One region of the Delftia sp. Cs1-4 genome, then DNA from elsewhere that is predicted to be linked to it. Evidence: riboswitches for the same ligand, from Rfam matches in the RefSeq annotation. Region 1 holds a riboswitch; the other holds the start of a gene.

Region 1 (7,881 bases):
GGGCAGGCCCCGCTTTGCTCTTCTCTTCAAGAAAACCAAGATGAAATCCGTTTCTTCCATGACGGCCGCTTGTGCCGTCCCCCATTTCTCCCTGGCCGCACTGCTGTCGCTGGCGGCCGCATCCTGCCATGCGCAGGCCGAGACCTCCCCCGTCAGCGCTGCCAGCGCCGCTGCCCAGGAATCGCCCGCACCCGCCTACGCCCTCACCGGTAGCGTGACGCTGCTCAGCGACTATCGTTTCCGGGGCATCTCGCAAAGCTGGATGGGGCCGGCGCTGCAGGGCGGGCTGGAGCTGTCGCTGCCGCGGGGCGCCTACCTGGGCGTGTCCGGCTCCAGCGTGTCGCGCCACAGCTATCTGGATGGCCGCGCGCTGGAGCTGGACCTGTACGGCGGCTGGCGTACCGAGCTGCTGCCGGGCTGGACGGGCGACATCGGCCTGCTGCACTACAACTACCCCGGCGCGCGCGTGCCCCGGGGCGATGGCAGCGGCGGCGTGCGCTACGACACCACCGAGGCCTATCTGGGCGTCACCAACGGCGGCTTCAGCGCCAAATGGTCGCTGGCGCTGACGCCTTACTTCGGGCTGCGCGACAGCACGGCGGCCACGGCCTTTGCCGAGGCGCTTCCCGGCAGCGGCAGCTCACGCGGCAGCAGCTATCTGGACCTGAACTACCAGCACCCGTTGGGCGACTGGGCGGTGCTGGGCCTGCATGCCGGCCACACGCAGGTGCGCAACTACAGCGAACTGTCATATGCCGACTGGCGCGTCTCGCTGGCCCGCAGCTGGGGACCGTGGACGGCCACGCTGGCCTGGGCCGGCACCTCGGCCGACACGCGCTACTACCGCGCGGCCAACGCGGCGGGCCAGATGCAAAGCCTGGGCCGCAGCGGCTGGGTGCTGTCGCTGTCGGCGGCGTTCTAGTGTGGGAGCACGCTCTGGTGCTAGGCTGAGAACCATGCCCATTTCGTCCTCTGCCGAGCCGGCGCCGCCCGGTCTGCCGCGCCCCGATCCTGACGCCCTGGTCGCGCGCCTGCGCCATGAGCGGGCGCAGGAGGGACGGGGCAAGCTGCGCATCTACTTCGGATCGAATGCAGGCGTGGGCAAGACCTACGCCATGCTGGCCGCCGCCCAGCGCGAACGCCAGGGGGGCCGCGAGGTTCTGGTGGGACTCGTGGAAACCCATGGCCGCAAGGAAACGGCGCAGCAACTGCATGGCCTGGAGCAACTGCCGCTGCGCGAGCTGCCGCATCAGGGGCGGACGCTGCGCGAGTTCGACCTGGATGCGGCGCTCGCGCGGCGGCCGCGCGTGCTGCTGCTCGATGAACTGGCGCACAGCAATGCGCCGGGTTCGCGCCATCCCAAGCGCTGGCAGGACGTGCAGGAGTTGCTGGACGCAGGCATCGATGTCTGGACCACGATCAACGTGCAGCACCTGGAAAGCCTGAACGACGTGGTGGGCGGCATCGTCGGCATCACGGTGCGCGAGACCGTGCCCGACCAGATCTTCGACGATGCCGACGAGGTCATCGTCGTCGACATCTCGCCCGACGAACTGCTGCGCCGGTTGAAGGACGGCAAGGTCTACATGCTGGAGCAGGCCGAGCGGGCCTCACGCAACTTCTTCAGGCGCGGCAACCTGCTGGCGCTGCGCGAGCTGGCGCTGCGCCGCACGGCCGACCGCGTGGACGAGGACATGCGCGACTACCGGCGCGAGCGCTCCATAGGCACGGTCTGGCCTGCGCGCGAGCGCCTGCTGGTGGCGGTGGCCGGCCACGCGGGCGACGACGCGCTGGTGCGCCAGGTCGCGCGCATGGCGCGACGGCTCGATGCGGACTGGATGGTGGTCTACGTGGACGCCCCCCAGCGCCAGCACCGCCCGCGCAGCGTGCAGGCCGCCGTGCTCAAGACCCTGGCCCTGGCCGCGCGCCTGGGGGCCGAGACGGCCACGCTGCCGGGCGCCGATGTGGCCGAGGCCCTGGTTGCCTTCGCGCGCGAGCGCAACGCCAGCCGCCTGGTACTGGCCCAGCCGCCGCGCCCGGCATGGTCGCCCTGGCGCTGGTGGGGCCGCAGCCTGCCTGACCGCATCGTCCAGCTGCATCCCGACATCGACGTGCTGGTGCTCTCCGGGGGCTCCAGCGCGGCCCGGACCGAGGCCGCGCCTGCCGCACCGCTGCGGCGCAGGCCGCTGCCCTGGAAGGGCTATGCCGGCGTGACCCTGGCCTGCTTGACCGCCACGGTGCTGGCCGAGCAGCTGCTGCGCATCTTCGACCCGGCCAACGTGGTGATGCTGTTCCTGCTCATCGTCGTGCTGTCTTCGTTGCGCTGGGGGCGTGGCCCGGGCGCCTGGGCGGCGCTGCTGTCGGTACTGTGCTTCGACTTTTTCTTCGTGCCCCCGCGCGGATCCTTCCATGTCAACGACACGCAGTACCTGTTCACCTTCGTGCTGATGCTGGGCGTGGCCCTGGTCTGCGGCCAGCTCATGGCGCGGCTGCGCCACGAGGCGCGCGTGGCGGCCGAGCGCGAGCGGCGCGCGGGCGCCCTGGCGCGGCTGGCGCGCGACCTGTCGGGCGCGCTCACGCAGGAGCAGGTGGTGGAGATCGCGCTGCGCACGGTCTCGGGCGTGTTCGACGCCCAGGCCGGGCTGCTGCTGCCCGATGCCGACGAGCGCCTGCGGCCCGCGGGCGGCGGCCCCTGCCCCATGGACGACAGCATTGCGCGCTGGGCCATGGACCATGGCCAGCAGGCCGGCCAGGGTACGGACACGCTGCCGGCCGCACCGGCCCGCTATGTGCCGCTGGCCGCACCCGTGCGCATGCGCGGCGTGCTGGTGCTGCAGCTGCGTGCGCCTCAGCGCCTGGAGGTGCCCGAGGAGCAGCGCCTGCTGGAGGCCTGTGCCAGCCAGGTGGCGCTGGCGCTGGAACGCCAGCACTTTGTGGCCGTGGCCCAGCAGACCCAGATCGCCATGGAGGGCGAGCGCATGCGCAACACCCTGCTGTCGGCCGTCTCGCACGACCTGCGCACCCCGCTGACCACCATCCTGGGCGCGGCCGAGGCCGCGCAGCGCCATGTACCGCCGGGCGGCGCGGCCGACATGCTGGAGCAGGTCCGCATCCAGGCGCAGGCCATGCAGCGCCTGGTGGAGAATCTGCTGGACATGGCGCGCCTGCAGCAAGGCGGCGTGCACCTGCAGCGCGAATGGCTGCCGCTGGACGAAGTGGTGGGCAGCGCGCTGCGCCAGATGCGCGCGCGCCTGGGCCAGCATCCCGTGAGCACCGACGTGCCCGCCAGCCTGCCGCTGCTGCAGATCGATGCTCTGCTCATGGAGCGCGTGCTGGTCAATCTGCTGGACAACGCCGCCAAGTACACGCCGGCCGGCACGCCGCTGGCCATCAGTGCGTGTGTGCAGGATGGCGAACTGCTGCTGTCCGTGCGCGACGGCGGGCCGGGCCTACCATCACACCTGCCGGTGGAGACGCTGTTCGAGCCCTTCACGCGTGGCACGGCCGAGTCCACCGTCTCGGGCATCGGCCTGGGCCTGGCGCTGGTGCGCAGCATTGTCGAGGCGCATGGCGGGCGCATCGAGGCTGCCGCCGCACGGCCCGGCCCGGGCACCATCTTCACGCTGCGCTTTCCCGTGCCCGAGCAGCCTGCGCTGGATTAGAGTCCCGCCATGCACGAAAGCCCCCCATGAGCACGCCCGCCAACCGCATCCTGATGATCGAGGACGACCCCGGCATCCGCCGCTTCGTGCGCCTGGTGCTGGAAGACGAAGGCTGGCTGGTCTTCGAGGCCGACAGCGCGCGCCGCGGCCTGATCGAGGCCGCCAGCCGCCAGCCCGACCTGGTCATCCTCGACCTGGGCCTGCCGGACGCCGATGGCAAGCAGGTCCTGACCGAGCTGCGCGGGTGGTCCTCCGTGCCCGTGCTCGTGCTCTCCGCGCGCGAGCGTGAGGACGAGAAGGTGGCCGCATTGGATGCCGGCGCCGACGACTACCTGGTCAAGCCCTTCGGCGTGCCCGAGCTGCTGGCCCGGCTGCGCGTGATGCTGCGCCGCCGCCAGCAGCTGGGCGCTGCCGGTGGGGCGGGCGGCACCGCCGCGTCCAGCAAGGTGCACTTCGGCCCGGTGCAGGTGGACCTGGCCACGCATGAGGTGCGGCGCGCGGGGCAGCCGGTGCACCTCACGCCCATCGAATTCCGCCTGCTGGCGGCCCTGATCGCCGCCCAGGGCCGTGTGATGACCCACCGCCAGCTGCTGCTGCAGGTCTGGGGCCCCGAGTACCTGGGCCGCGCCCACTACCTGCGCGTGCACATGGCCAATCTGCGCCAGAAGATCGAGGACGAGCCGGCCCAGCCGCGCCACCTGGTGACCGAGCTGCAGGTGGGCTACCGGCTTGTGGGGCTGGGCGGTGAGGCATCCCCGGGATCGGTATAATCAGCGCCTCTCCGAGGAGCGTTGCAGCGGCCCCCACACATCAGGCGTGGTCGCGAGGCTCGGAGTCATACCTGCAACGACGCTCGCCCACGCTTTCTGTGCGGTGAGCTTTTTTTCGTCTCCCGCAGAACGTGGTTTTTCATTCATCTTTTGGAGAAAACCATGAACGCTGCTGTTCGTCCCGTTTCCGCCGACACGGCCATCGCTGACATTTCCCTCGCTGCCTGGGGCCGCAAGGAAATCCTGATCGCCGAAACCGAAATGCCCGGCCTGATGGCCACGCGCGAGGAATTCGCCGCTGCCCAGCCCCTCAAGGGCGCGCGCATCACCGGCTCGCTGCACATGACCATCCAGACGGCCGTGCTGATCGAGACGCTCAAGGCCCTGGGCGCCGAAGTGCGCTGGGCGTCGTGCAACATCTTCTCGACGCAGGACCATGCTGCTGCCGCCATCGCGGAAACCGGCACGCCCGTTTTCGCCATCAAGGGCGAATCGCTGGCCGACTACTGGGACTACACCCACCGCATCTTTGAATTCGGCGCTGCCGGCACCGAAGGCGAAGGCCCCAACATGATCCTGGACGACGGCGGCGACGCCACCATGCTGCTGCACCTGGGCATGCGCGCCGAAAAGGATCTGTCCGTGCTGGACAACCCCGCCTCCGAGGAAGAGAAGATCGCCTTCGCCGCCATCCGCGCCAAGCTGGCCCAGGACCCCACCTGGTACACGCGCAAGAGCGCCCACATCATCGGCGTGACCGAAGAGACCACGACCGGCGTGCACCGCCTCAACGAGATGTCGGCCAAGGGCACGCTGAAGTTCCGCGCCATCAACGTCAATGACTCCGTCACCAAGAGCAAGTTCGACAACCTCTACGGCTGCCGCGAATCGCTGGTGGACGGCATCAAGCGTGCCACCGACGTAATGATCGCCGGCAAGGTTGCCGTGGTGGCCGGCTACGGCGACGTGGGCAAGGGCTGCGCCCAGGCGCTGCGCGCGCTGTCGGCCCAGGTCTGGGTCACCGAGATCGATCCCATCAACGCCCTGCAGGCGGCCATGGAAGGCTACAAGGTCGTGACCATGGAGTGGGCAGCCGACAAGGCCGACATCTTCGTGACCACCACAGGCAACCGCGACATCATCCGCCACGAGCACATGGTGGCCATGAAGAACGAAGCCATCGTCTGCAACATCGGCCACTTCGACAACGAAATCGACGTCGCCTCCATCGAGCAGTACCAGTGGGAAGAAATCAAGCCCCAGGTGGACCACATCACCTTCCCTGACGGCAAGAAGATCATCCTGCTGGCCAAGGGCCGCCTGGTGAACCTGGGTTGCGCCACCGGCCACCCCAGCTTCGTGATGAGCGCCTCGTTCGCCAACCAGACCATCGCCCAGATCGAGCTGTTCACCAAGCCCGATGCCTACGAGGTCGGCAAGGTCTACGTGCTGCCCAAGATCCTGGACGAGAAGGTTGCCCGCCTGCACCTGAAGAAGGTCGGCGCCATGCTGACCGAACTGACGGACGGCCAGGCCGCCTATATCGGCGTGAGCAAGCAGGGCCCCTACAAGCCCGAAACTTATCGCTATTAAGCACCCCCTGAGCGGCTTGCGCCGCTTCCCCCTCTCTACCCGCTTCGCGGGGGAGGGGGACGACGCCCTCGCTGCGGGGCGGCCCTTGCTTGGCGCCCCTGAGTTGGGTCGCGCCGGTTTCGGGCATTAGTCAACTGAGATTTCCTGGAGCGACGCTATGCGCGCAGATGTATTTTTGGTGGAAGCCGGCCATGCGGCCACGCGCTCGCAGGCGCAGCGGCTGATTGCAGGCGGCGTGCAATGGCGCATGACGCCGCTGACGCCTTGGAAGAAGGTTGCCAAGAACGGCGACGAGATTCCTGCGGGTGCCGAGCTGCAGCTGCTGGACGGGGCCGAGGCCCGGTTCATCTCGCGCGGCGGGCTGAAGCTGGAAGGCGCGCTGGCGGCCACCAAGCTGTCGGTGGACGGCCTGCGCTGCCTGGACGTGGGCCAGAGCACGGGCGGTTTCACCGACTGCCTGCTGCAGGCGGGCGCCGCCCAGGTCATCGGCGTGGATGTGGGCCATGGCCAGTTGCACGACCGGCTGCGTTCGGATGTGCGTGTGATCTGCGTCGAGGGTGTCAATGCCCGCGCGGTGACGGCCGAGGGCCTGCAGGAGTCCTGCGAGGAAGTGCTGTCCGAACGCTGGGAAGAAGATCCCGACGACAACGACACCCAGCCCGTGGCGCCCTATGCCTGGATGCGCAACGGCGGTCTGGTCGATGAAGACTACGACGACAGCGACGACGCCAAGGAAAAAGAGATCGAGGCCTTCAAGGCCGAGCGCGCGGCCAAGGGCAAGGCCCGGGAGGAAGGCACGGTGGCCACGCAGCGCCGCCGCCGCGCCGAGTTTGCCGACGTGGACATCACGCCGCAGTTCGACTTCGTCACGGGTGATCTGTCCTTCATCTCGCTGACCCTGGTGCTGCCGGCCGTCACGCGCCTGCTCAAGCCGCATGGCCAGCTGCTGATGCTGGTCAAGCCGCAGTTCGAACTGCAGCCGGGCCAGGTCGGCAAGGGCGGCATCGTGCGCGATGCAGCCTTGTTCACCGAGGTGGAGCAGCGCATCCGCACCTGCCTGGGCGAGCTGGGCCTGGAGGTCAAGGGCTGGATGGAGTCGGCCATCGAAGGCGGTGACGGCAACCGCGAATTCTTCGTGCATGCCCAGCAGGCGGCCGTGGTGAAGGAGCCTGCACAGCCTGAAACGCAGGACGAGGACGAACCCCGTTCGGCCGTGAAAGCCGCGCCCAAGCGCGTGTCCCGCACCGTGCTGCGCGAGCAGCGCAACGAGCGTGTGATCGACACCAGCACCGAGTTCGGCGTGCCCGGACCGGGCCGCGCCAAGCTGCGCAAACGCAACGAATGAAACACTGAGCAGTGAGTCTTACATGAGCTTTCCGATCAGCTTCGAATTCTTCCCGACCAAGACGCCCGAAGGGGCGGCCAAGCATGTGCAGGTGCGCAAGAACCTCTATGCGCGCAAGCCCCAGTTCTGCTCCGTCACCTATGGCGCGGGCGGCTCCACGCAGGCCGGCACCTTCAACATGGTGCGTGACATCCAGAGCGAAGGCGTCAGCGCGGCATCGCATTTCTCCTGCGTGGGCGCCACGCACGACAAGGTGCGTGCCGAGCTGCAGGAGCTCAAGGCCATGGGCGTGCGCCGCATCGTCGCGCTGCGCGGCGACCTGCCCAGCGGCTACGGCCTGGGCGGTGAATTCCAGTACGCCAGCGACCTCGTGGAATTCATCCGCCGCGAGTTCGGTGACTGGTTCCACATCGAGGTGGCAGCCTATCCCGAGGTCCATCCGCAGGCGAAATCCCCACAGTCCGATCTGGATGCGTTTGCGGCTAAAGTGCGCGCTGGCGCGGATTCCGCG
Region 2 (7,881 bases), 510 kb from region 1:
CATGCTCACGCCCGCAGGCCTGGCCGACATCAAGACCTATGCCGACGGCATCGGCCCCTGGAAGCCCCAGGTCCTGGCCCACTCCGTCGTGCCCTACAAGGACGGCGCCGGCCTCAAGGACGTGAACACCGTCAAGGACACGGGCCTGATCCGCGAAGCCCACAAGGCCGGCCTGATCGTGCACAGCTTCACCTTCCGCAACGAGCCGGGCCGCCTGGCCGGCCTGTACAAGGGCGACCCCGTGCAGGAATACCTGACCTACTACCGCCTGGGCATCGACGGCGTGTTCACCGACTTCACGGATACGGCCGTGACGGCGCGCAAGGCGTACAACAAGGAAATCGGGCTCTGAAACTCCCATCCCGCTGACCCATGACAAGGCGCCTCGTGCGCCTTGTTTTTTGGGCGCGGCATCGGACATCCAACCGAACGGAGGCACACTTGTACGGCATGAACAGATACGCAATATCGGCCGCTCTTTTGGCTGGGTCCGCCTTTGCTGCCCATGCCGACCAGATAACGTTTCAGAACGATCTTTCAGCCTGCGTGTCGATCACGGCGACGAAGACTTCCACAGAGTCCAACGTGGTGTGGGCGAACACCCGTGTTCAACTGCGCAAATCGATTGGCGAGTGCGGATGCCTTTCGGCTCTGGCGACCTACACGAGCAGCGTGAACCGAGGGGGCGTCCGGCAGGTACTGCAGGAAGGCCTGATCGACCTGGGCAGCGGGGGGGAGAGAAAACTCGTCCTTGCGACCGACCCGGCCCTGGCCGCCAACAAGGAGGTGCGGGTTCGGCTGGCGTGCACCGGGCCCTTGTAGGGCATCCTGGCTCCGGCAGCATCGGCGCGCGCGTGAACGCTCCGCCGGATCACATCTTCTGATCGACTGCCTGCGCCGCTGGCGCGCCCTGTCCGCTATTCCAGTCAAAGATGAATGCCTTTGTCCAAAATAGCGAAAAATCGCACGCCTGACCGGCGTAGCCAAGCCAGCGGTCAACCCAATATCAGGCGAGATTCGGCGCCAGCAGCCTGCGCAGCTCCTCGATGTCCATGCCCCGGCGCGCGGCCATGTCGGCGAGCTGGTCCTCGCCGATCTCGCCGACGTTGAAGTAGACGGAGTCGGGGTGGCCGATGTAGAAGCCGCTGACGCTGGAGGCCGGGTTCATGGCCAGGCTTTCGGTCAGGCTCATGCCGATCTCGTCGGCCTTGAGCACGGCGAACAGGTCGGTCTTGGCGCTGTGGTCGGGGCAAGCCGGGTAGCCGGGCGCGGGGCGCACGCCCTTGTACTGTTCCTTGATCAGCGCTTCGTTGCTGAGGTCCTCGTCGGGCGCATAGCCCCACAGGTCCTTGCGCACGCGCTGGTGCAGGCATTCGGCGAAGGCCTCGGCCAGGCGGTCGGCCAGGGCCTTGAACATGATGCCGGAGTAGTCGTCCAGCGCGTCTTCGAACTCCTTGTCCTTCTTCTCGGCGCCGATGCCGGCCGTGACGGCGAACAGGCCCGCGTAGTCCTGGATGCCCGATTCCTTGGTGGCCACGAAGTCGGACAGGCAGCGGCTGGGGCGCATCACGGGCTGGCCATCCGGGCCTTCCACCATCTGCTTTTCGGTCTGCTGGCGCATGCCGTACCAGGTCATCAGCACCTGGCTGCGGGACTCGTCGGCATAGAACTCGATGTCATCGCCCACGCGGTTGGCCGGGAACAGGCCGATGGCGCCGTTGGCCTGCAGCCAGCGGCCTTCGATGATTTTCTTGAGCATGGCCTGGCCGTCGGCCAGCACCTTGCGCGCCTCGACGCCGACGATCTCGTCGTCGAGGATGGCCGGATAGGGGCCGGCCAGGTCCCAGGTCTGGAAGAACGGGCCCCAGTCGATGTACTCGGCGATCTCGGCCAGGTCGAAGTTGCGGAACACGCGCCGGCCCAGGGCACGCGGCGCCACGGGGGCCTGGGAAAAGTCCACGGGCGTGGCGTTGGCGCGGGCCTTTGCCAGAGGCCACAGCGGTGTCTTCTTCTTGTTGGCGTGCTGGGTGCGGACCTTGTCGTAGTCGGCCTGGATCTCGGCCAGGTAGTTGCCCTTGTTCTCGCCCAGCAGGCTCTGGGCCACGCTGACGCTGCGCGAGGCATCGGGCACGTAGACCACGGGGCCTTCGTACTTGGGCGCGATCTTGACGGCGGTGTGCACGCGCGAGCAGGTGGCGCCGCCGATCAGCAGCGGAATCTTCTTGATGCGGAAGTAGTCGTCCTTGTGCATCTCGCCGGCGACGTATTGCATCTCTTCGAGGCTGGGCGTGATCAGGCCCGACAGGCCGATGATGTCCGCGCCCTCGGCCTTGGCCCGGGCCAGGATCTCATGGCAGGGCACCATCACGCCCATGTTGATGACCTCGAAGTTGTTGCACTGCAGGACCACGGTGACGATGTTCTTGCCGATGTCGTGCACATCGCCCTTGACGGTGGCGATGACGATCTTGCCCTTGCTGGACACGTCCAGGCCCGCCGCTTCCTGCTGGCGCTTTTCCTCCTCGATGTAGGGCACGAGGTGGGCCACGGCCTGCTTCATCACGCGCGCCGACTTGACCACCTGGGGCAGGAACATCTTGCCGGCGCCGAACAGGTCGCCCACGATGTTCATGCCGTCCATGAGCGGGCCTTCGATCACGTGCAGCGGGCGGCCGCCGCCCTGCACCACGATCTGCTGGTAGGCCTCTTCGGTGTCGACGACGATGAAGTCCGTGATGCCGTGCACCAGGGCGTGCGACAGGCGCTCGCCCACGGTCTTCGGGTTCTCGGGCGTGCCGCGCCATTCGAGCTTCTTGCTGTCGTCCTTGGCGGCGCCCTTGGCCGCGTCGGCAATCTCCAGCAGGCGTTCGGCAGCGTCAGGGCGGCGGTTGAGCACCACGTCTTCCACGCGCTCGCGCAGCTGGGGCTCCAGGTCGTCATAGACGCCGACCATGCCGGCGTTGACGATGCCCATGTCCATGCCCGCCGAGATGGCGTGGTACAGGAAGACGGTGTGGATGGCCTCGCGCACGGGGTCGTTGCCGCGGAAGCTGAAGCTCACGTTGGAGACACCGCCCGAGACCTTGGCGCCGGGCAGGTTGCGCTTGATCCAGCGCACGGCCTCGATGAAGTCCACGGCGTAGTTGTCGTGCTCCTCGATGCCGGTGGCCACGGCGAAGATGTTGGGGTCGAAGACGATGTCCTCGGGCGGGAAGCCCACCTCGTCCACCAGGATGCGGTAGGCGCGCTCGCAGATCTCGATCTTGCGCTGGTAGGTGTCGGCCTGGCCCTTCTCGTCGAAGGCCATGACCACGGCGGCCGCGCCGTAGCGCCTGATCAGCCGGGCCTGGCGCTTGAATTCATCCAGGCCTTCCTTCATGGAGATGGAGTTGACGATGCCCTTGCCCTGCAGGCAGCGCAGGCCGGCCTCGATGACCTCCCACTTGGAACTGTCCACCATGACCGGCACCTTGGCGATGTCGGGCTCGGAGGCGATGAGGTTCAGAAAGCGCACCATGGCGGCCTTGCTGTCCAGCATGGCCTCGTCCATGTTCACGTCGATCACCTGGGCGCCGTTTTCCACCTGCTGGCGAGCCACGGACAGCGCTTCCTCGTACTGCTCGTTGAGGATCATGCGTGCAAAGGCCTTGGAGCCCGTGACGTTGGTGCGCTCGCCCACGTTGACGAACAGCGTGCCCTCGCCGATGGAGACGGGCTCCAGGCCCGACAGACGCATGGGAGGGGGAGTGAAAGAGGACGACATCAAGCTCACCTGCAAAAACGGCATGGCAACAGGTGAGCGTCGTTGGCACCGTGGGCGCGGTCCGGCCGGGAACCTGCACCTGGCCCAAGCCTGACGCGGCACGCGCTCCGGTGTACGGATGGGCGGGTGCCGCGCTGCAACGCTCCTCGGGCCAAAGCCCGGGATTCTACGGCGGCTGGCGGCGGCCTGCAGTGCGGGTTTTACGCCCGCATTCGGGGCAGGCCTGCACAAAGCCATGCGGCACTGCACCAAAGCGCGGCAGCGCGGGCCGCCGGCAGCGCCTTCGGGGCGGATTGTCGATGCCCCATCGCCCCGGATTCTTTGCAGTGCCTGAGGACAACGCTCCTTTTTTTGCATCTGGCACGCAATTCGCTATCTGCTGGGTACGTGGTCTGACCAGTCAGGCCAAAACCCTCCACCCGCGCCAGCCCATGCAAAGCATTCCGATCTCGATGGCCCAGACGCTGCAGCAGCACATCCTGAGCGGCCACTATCCCGGCGGCAGCCAGCTGCCGCCGCAGCGCGAGCTGGCCCGGCAGCTGGGCATCAGCCGCGCTTCGCTGCGCGAGGCGCTGTCCATGCTGGAGGCCCTGGGCCTGGTCGAGATCCAGCCGGGCAAGGGCGTGCGCATCAACGGCCCGCACAGCGGCCGTGCACGCATGCACCGCGCCTATGCCACCCCGGCGCTGGGCACGCTGTCGCCGCGCCAGCTGATCGAGCTGCGCCTGGTGCTGGAGCCCGGCTGGGCCGCGCTGGCGGCCGTGCGCGCCGACGACAGCGGCCTGCGCCAGCTGCAATGGACCCAGTCCCAGCTGGCCCACGCCCTGGCCCGCAGCGACCTGCTGGCCGCCGCCGACGCCGACCTGCAGTTCCACCTGCTGCTGGCCCAGCTGTCGGGCAACCCGGGCCTGGTGGCCATGGCGCGCCAGCTGGAGCTGGCCATCAGCCACAGCCTGCGCCTGCCCTTTGCCTGGAGCGGCGCCGACGACCAGCCCGTGCGCGAGCACGACGCCATCGTGCAGGCCGTCTGCGCGGGCGATGCGCCGGGTGCCGCGGGCGCCATGCGCGCCCACCTGCTGTCGGCCGCAAGGCGCAGCGGCATCGATCTCGACACACCGGACGACGCGGCGGCGCCCGACGCAACGGCGCCCGACGCAACGGCGCCCGACGCGACGGCGCCCGACGCAACGGCGCCCGATACATCTGCGCCCGACCCTGACCCGCTTTCCTTTCGCCTCACCCCACCTTCCGAAGGAGCTTTTGCATGACTTCCCCCCTGACACCCCGCCGCGCATTCATCCGCACCGCCCTGGCGGCCGCCACCCTGGCCGCTGCCGGCCTGGGCGGCGCAGCCCATGCCGACATGCTGGCCAACATCCAGAAGGCCGGCGTGCTGCGCGTGGCGATTCCGCAGGACTTCCCACCCTTCGGCTCGCTGGGCACCGACCTGAAGCTGCAGGGCTATGACATCGACATGGCCGCCCTGGTCGCCCAGGAGCTGGGCGTGAAGGTGGAGCTGGTGCCCGTGACCAGCACCAACCGCATCCCCTTCCTGACCACGGGCAAGGCCGACATCGTCATCTCCAGCCTGGGCAAGAACGCCGAGCGCGCCAAGGTGATCGACTTCACCCAGGCCTATGCGCCCTTCCCCAAGAGCGTCTACGGCCCCAAGGACGTGAGCATCAAGGCCCCTGCCGACCTGGCCGGCAAGACCGTGGGCGTGACGCGCGGCTCCACCGAGGACCTGGCCCTCACGCAGGTGGCGCCGGCCTCGGCCACCATCAAGCGCTACGAGGACAACAACGCCACCGCGCAAAGCTATCTGACGGGCCAGGTGCAGCTGGTGACGCTAGGCAACATCGTGGCCAACGCCGTCAACGAGCGCACCAGGCTGCGCCAGCTGGACGTGAAGTTCGCGGTCGAGGACACGCCCTGCTACATCGGCGTGGCCAAGGGCGAGCCGGCGCTGCTGCAGAAGGTGGACGCCATCATCACCAAGCTCAAGGCCGACGGCCGCCTGACCGGCCTGTCCCAGCGCTGGATGAAGATGCCGCTGCCCGCCACCCTGTAACCGCTGCGCCCCTGTTCCCGGAAATCCTTCCATGGCCTATCAATTCGACTTCGGTGCCGTGTTCGACTACAGCGGCCTGCTGGCACAGGGCGCAGGCTTCACGCTGGCGCTGACGGCAGCGGGCGCCGTGCTGGGCGGCGCCATCGGCGTGGCCGGCGGCGTCAGCCGCGCCTGGCGCATTGCGCCGCTGCACTGGCTGTTCAAGGTGTACGTGGAGGGCATACGCAACACGCCCTTCCTGGTGCAGCTGATGTTCGTGTTCTTCGGCCTGCCTTCGCTGGGCGTGCAGATCAACGAATGGCAGGCCTGCCTGCTGACCACGGTGATCAACCTGGGCGCCTACATCACCGAGATCGTGCGCGCCGGCATCCAGGAGACGCCGCGCGGCCAGCTGGAAGCCGCTGGCGCGCTGGGCATGGGCCGCTGGGCGGTCTTCCGCCATGTGGTGCTGCGCCCTGCGCTGCAGCGGGTCTGGCCCTCGCTGAGCAGCCAGATCGTGATCGTGATGCTGGGCACCTCGGTGGTCTCGCAGATCGCGGCCCAGGACCTGACGTTTGCGGCCAACTTCATCCAGTCGCGCAACTTCCGCGCGTTCGAGACCTACCTGGTGGTGACGGCGGCGTACTTCGTGCTGGCCCTGGCACTGCGCCAGTTGCTGGCCTGGATAGGCCAGCGCTTCGTGGTGGGCCGCCGCACGCCGAGTGCAGCCCGGCCCGCTGCACCCGCTGCACCCGCTGCACCTGCAACCACTGCCGGAGACGCCGCATGATTGCCGACATTCCCCTGCTGCCCATCCTGGCCAAGCTGGCCGAGGGCCTGCTGGCCACGCTGGCGCTGTCGCTGCTGGCCTTCGTGCTGGGCGGCGCCACCGGATTGCTGGTGCTGTTCGCCCGCGTGGGCCGCAGCCAGAACCTGCGCCGCCTGGCCAAGGCCTATATCCAGGCCTTCCAGAACACGCCGCTGCTGATGCAGATGTTCATCGTGTTCTTCGGCTCGTCCATGGCCGGCCTGGACATCTCGCCCTGGACGGCGGCCGCCATCGGCCTGACGCTGTACACCAGCGCCTACTTGGCCGAGGTCTGGCGCGGCTGCGTGGAGTCCATCCCCAGCGGCCAGTGGGAAGCCTCGTCCAGCCTGGCCATGGGCTACCTGCAGCAGATGCGCCATGTGGTGCTGCCGCAGGCGCTGCGCCTGTCGATAGCGCCCACGGTCGGCTTCTCGGTGCAGATCATCAAGGGCACGGCCGTGGCCTCGATCATCGGCTTCAGCGAGCTGACCAAGCTCGGCTCCATGCTGGCCAACGCCACCTTCCAGCCCTTCCTCATCTACGGCCTGGTCGCCGCAGGCTACTTCCTGCTGTGCTGGCCCCTGTCCCTCTACGCATCCCATCTGGAGAAGAAACTCTATGCCGCTCGTTGATGTGCGCGCCGTTCACAAGCATTACGGCAACAACCATGTGCTCAAGGGCGTGGACCTGAGCGTGGACAGCGGCCAGGTGGTCGCCATCATCGGCCGCAGCGGCTCGGGCAAGAGCACGCTGCTGCGCTCCATCAACGGGCTGGAGGCCATCCAGTCCGGCCAGATCGTGGTGGACGACGCCGTGCTCAAGGGCTCGGAGGGCAGCGCGCCCTCGCCCGCCCAGCTGCGCGCGCTGCGCCTGAACGTGGGCATGGTGTTCCAGCAGTTCAACCTGTTCCCCCACCTGACGGCGGGCGAGAACGTGGCCCTGTCGCCCACCGTGGTCAAGGGCGTGAAAAAGCCCGAGGCGGCGGCGCTGGCGCGCCAGATGCTGGCCAAGGTGGGCCTGGGCGACAAGTACGACAGCTACCCCGACCAGCTCAGCGGCGGCCAGCAGCAGCGCGTGGCCATTGCGCGCGCGCTGGCCATGCAGCCCAAGGTGCTGCTGTGCGACGAGATCACCTCGGCACTGGACCCGGAGCTGGTCAACGAGGTGCTGGCCGTGGTCAAGCAGCTCGCCGCCGAGGGCATGACGCTGATCATGGTCACGCACGAGATGCGCTTTGCCCGCGACGTGGGCGACCAGCTG

What was found. Region 1 has a riboswitch for S-adenosylhomocysteine ahead of ahcY (adenosylhomocysteinase). Riboswitches for the same ligand answer to the same signal wherever they lie in the genome.
Region 2: linked by a shared signal. The riboswitch ahead of metH (methionine synthase) and the one ahead of ahcY (adenosylhomocysteinase) in region 1 are both predicted to bind S-adenosylhomocysteine.

Annotation. Positions count from the first base shown of each region.
Region 1 is NC_015563.1:767,894-775,774, forward strand. It holds gene DELCS14_RS03390 (TorF family putative porin) at 59-922, shown strand; gene DELCS14_RS03395 (sensor histidine kinase KdpD) at 957-3,662, shown strand; gene DELCS14_RS03400 (response regulator) at 3,689-4,432, shown strand; S-adenosyl-L-homocysteine riboswitch at 4,440-4,524, shown strand; gene ahcY (adenosylhomocysteinase) at 4,595-6,025, shown strand; gene DELCS14_RS03410 (TlyA family RNA methyltransferase) at 6,183-7,370, shown strand; gene metF (methylenetetrahydrofolate reductase [NAD(P)H]) at 7,393-7,881, shown strand, end outside.
Region 2 is NC_015563.1:256,898-264,778, reverse strand. It holds gene DELCS14_RS01155 (glycerophosphodiester phosphodiesterase family protein) at 1-352, shown strand, start outside; gene DELCS14_RS01150 (DUF2195 family protein) at 451-822, shown strand; gene metH (methionine synthase) at 1,007-3,763, opposite strand; S-adenosyl-L-homocysteine riboswitch at 3,791-3,917, opposite strand; gene DELCS14_RS01140 (FadR/GntR family transcriptional regulator) at 4,195-5,031, shown strand; gene DELCS14_RS01135 (transporter substrate-binding domain-containing protein) at 5,028-5,834, shown strand; gene DELCS14_RS01130 (amino acid ABC transporter permease) at 5,866-6,603, shown strand; gene DELCS14_RS01125 (amino acid ABC transporter permease) at 6,600-7,253, shown strand; gene DELCS14_RS01120 (amino acid ABC transporter ATP-binding protein) at 7,240-7,881, shown strand, end outside.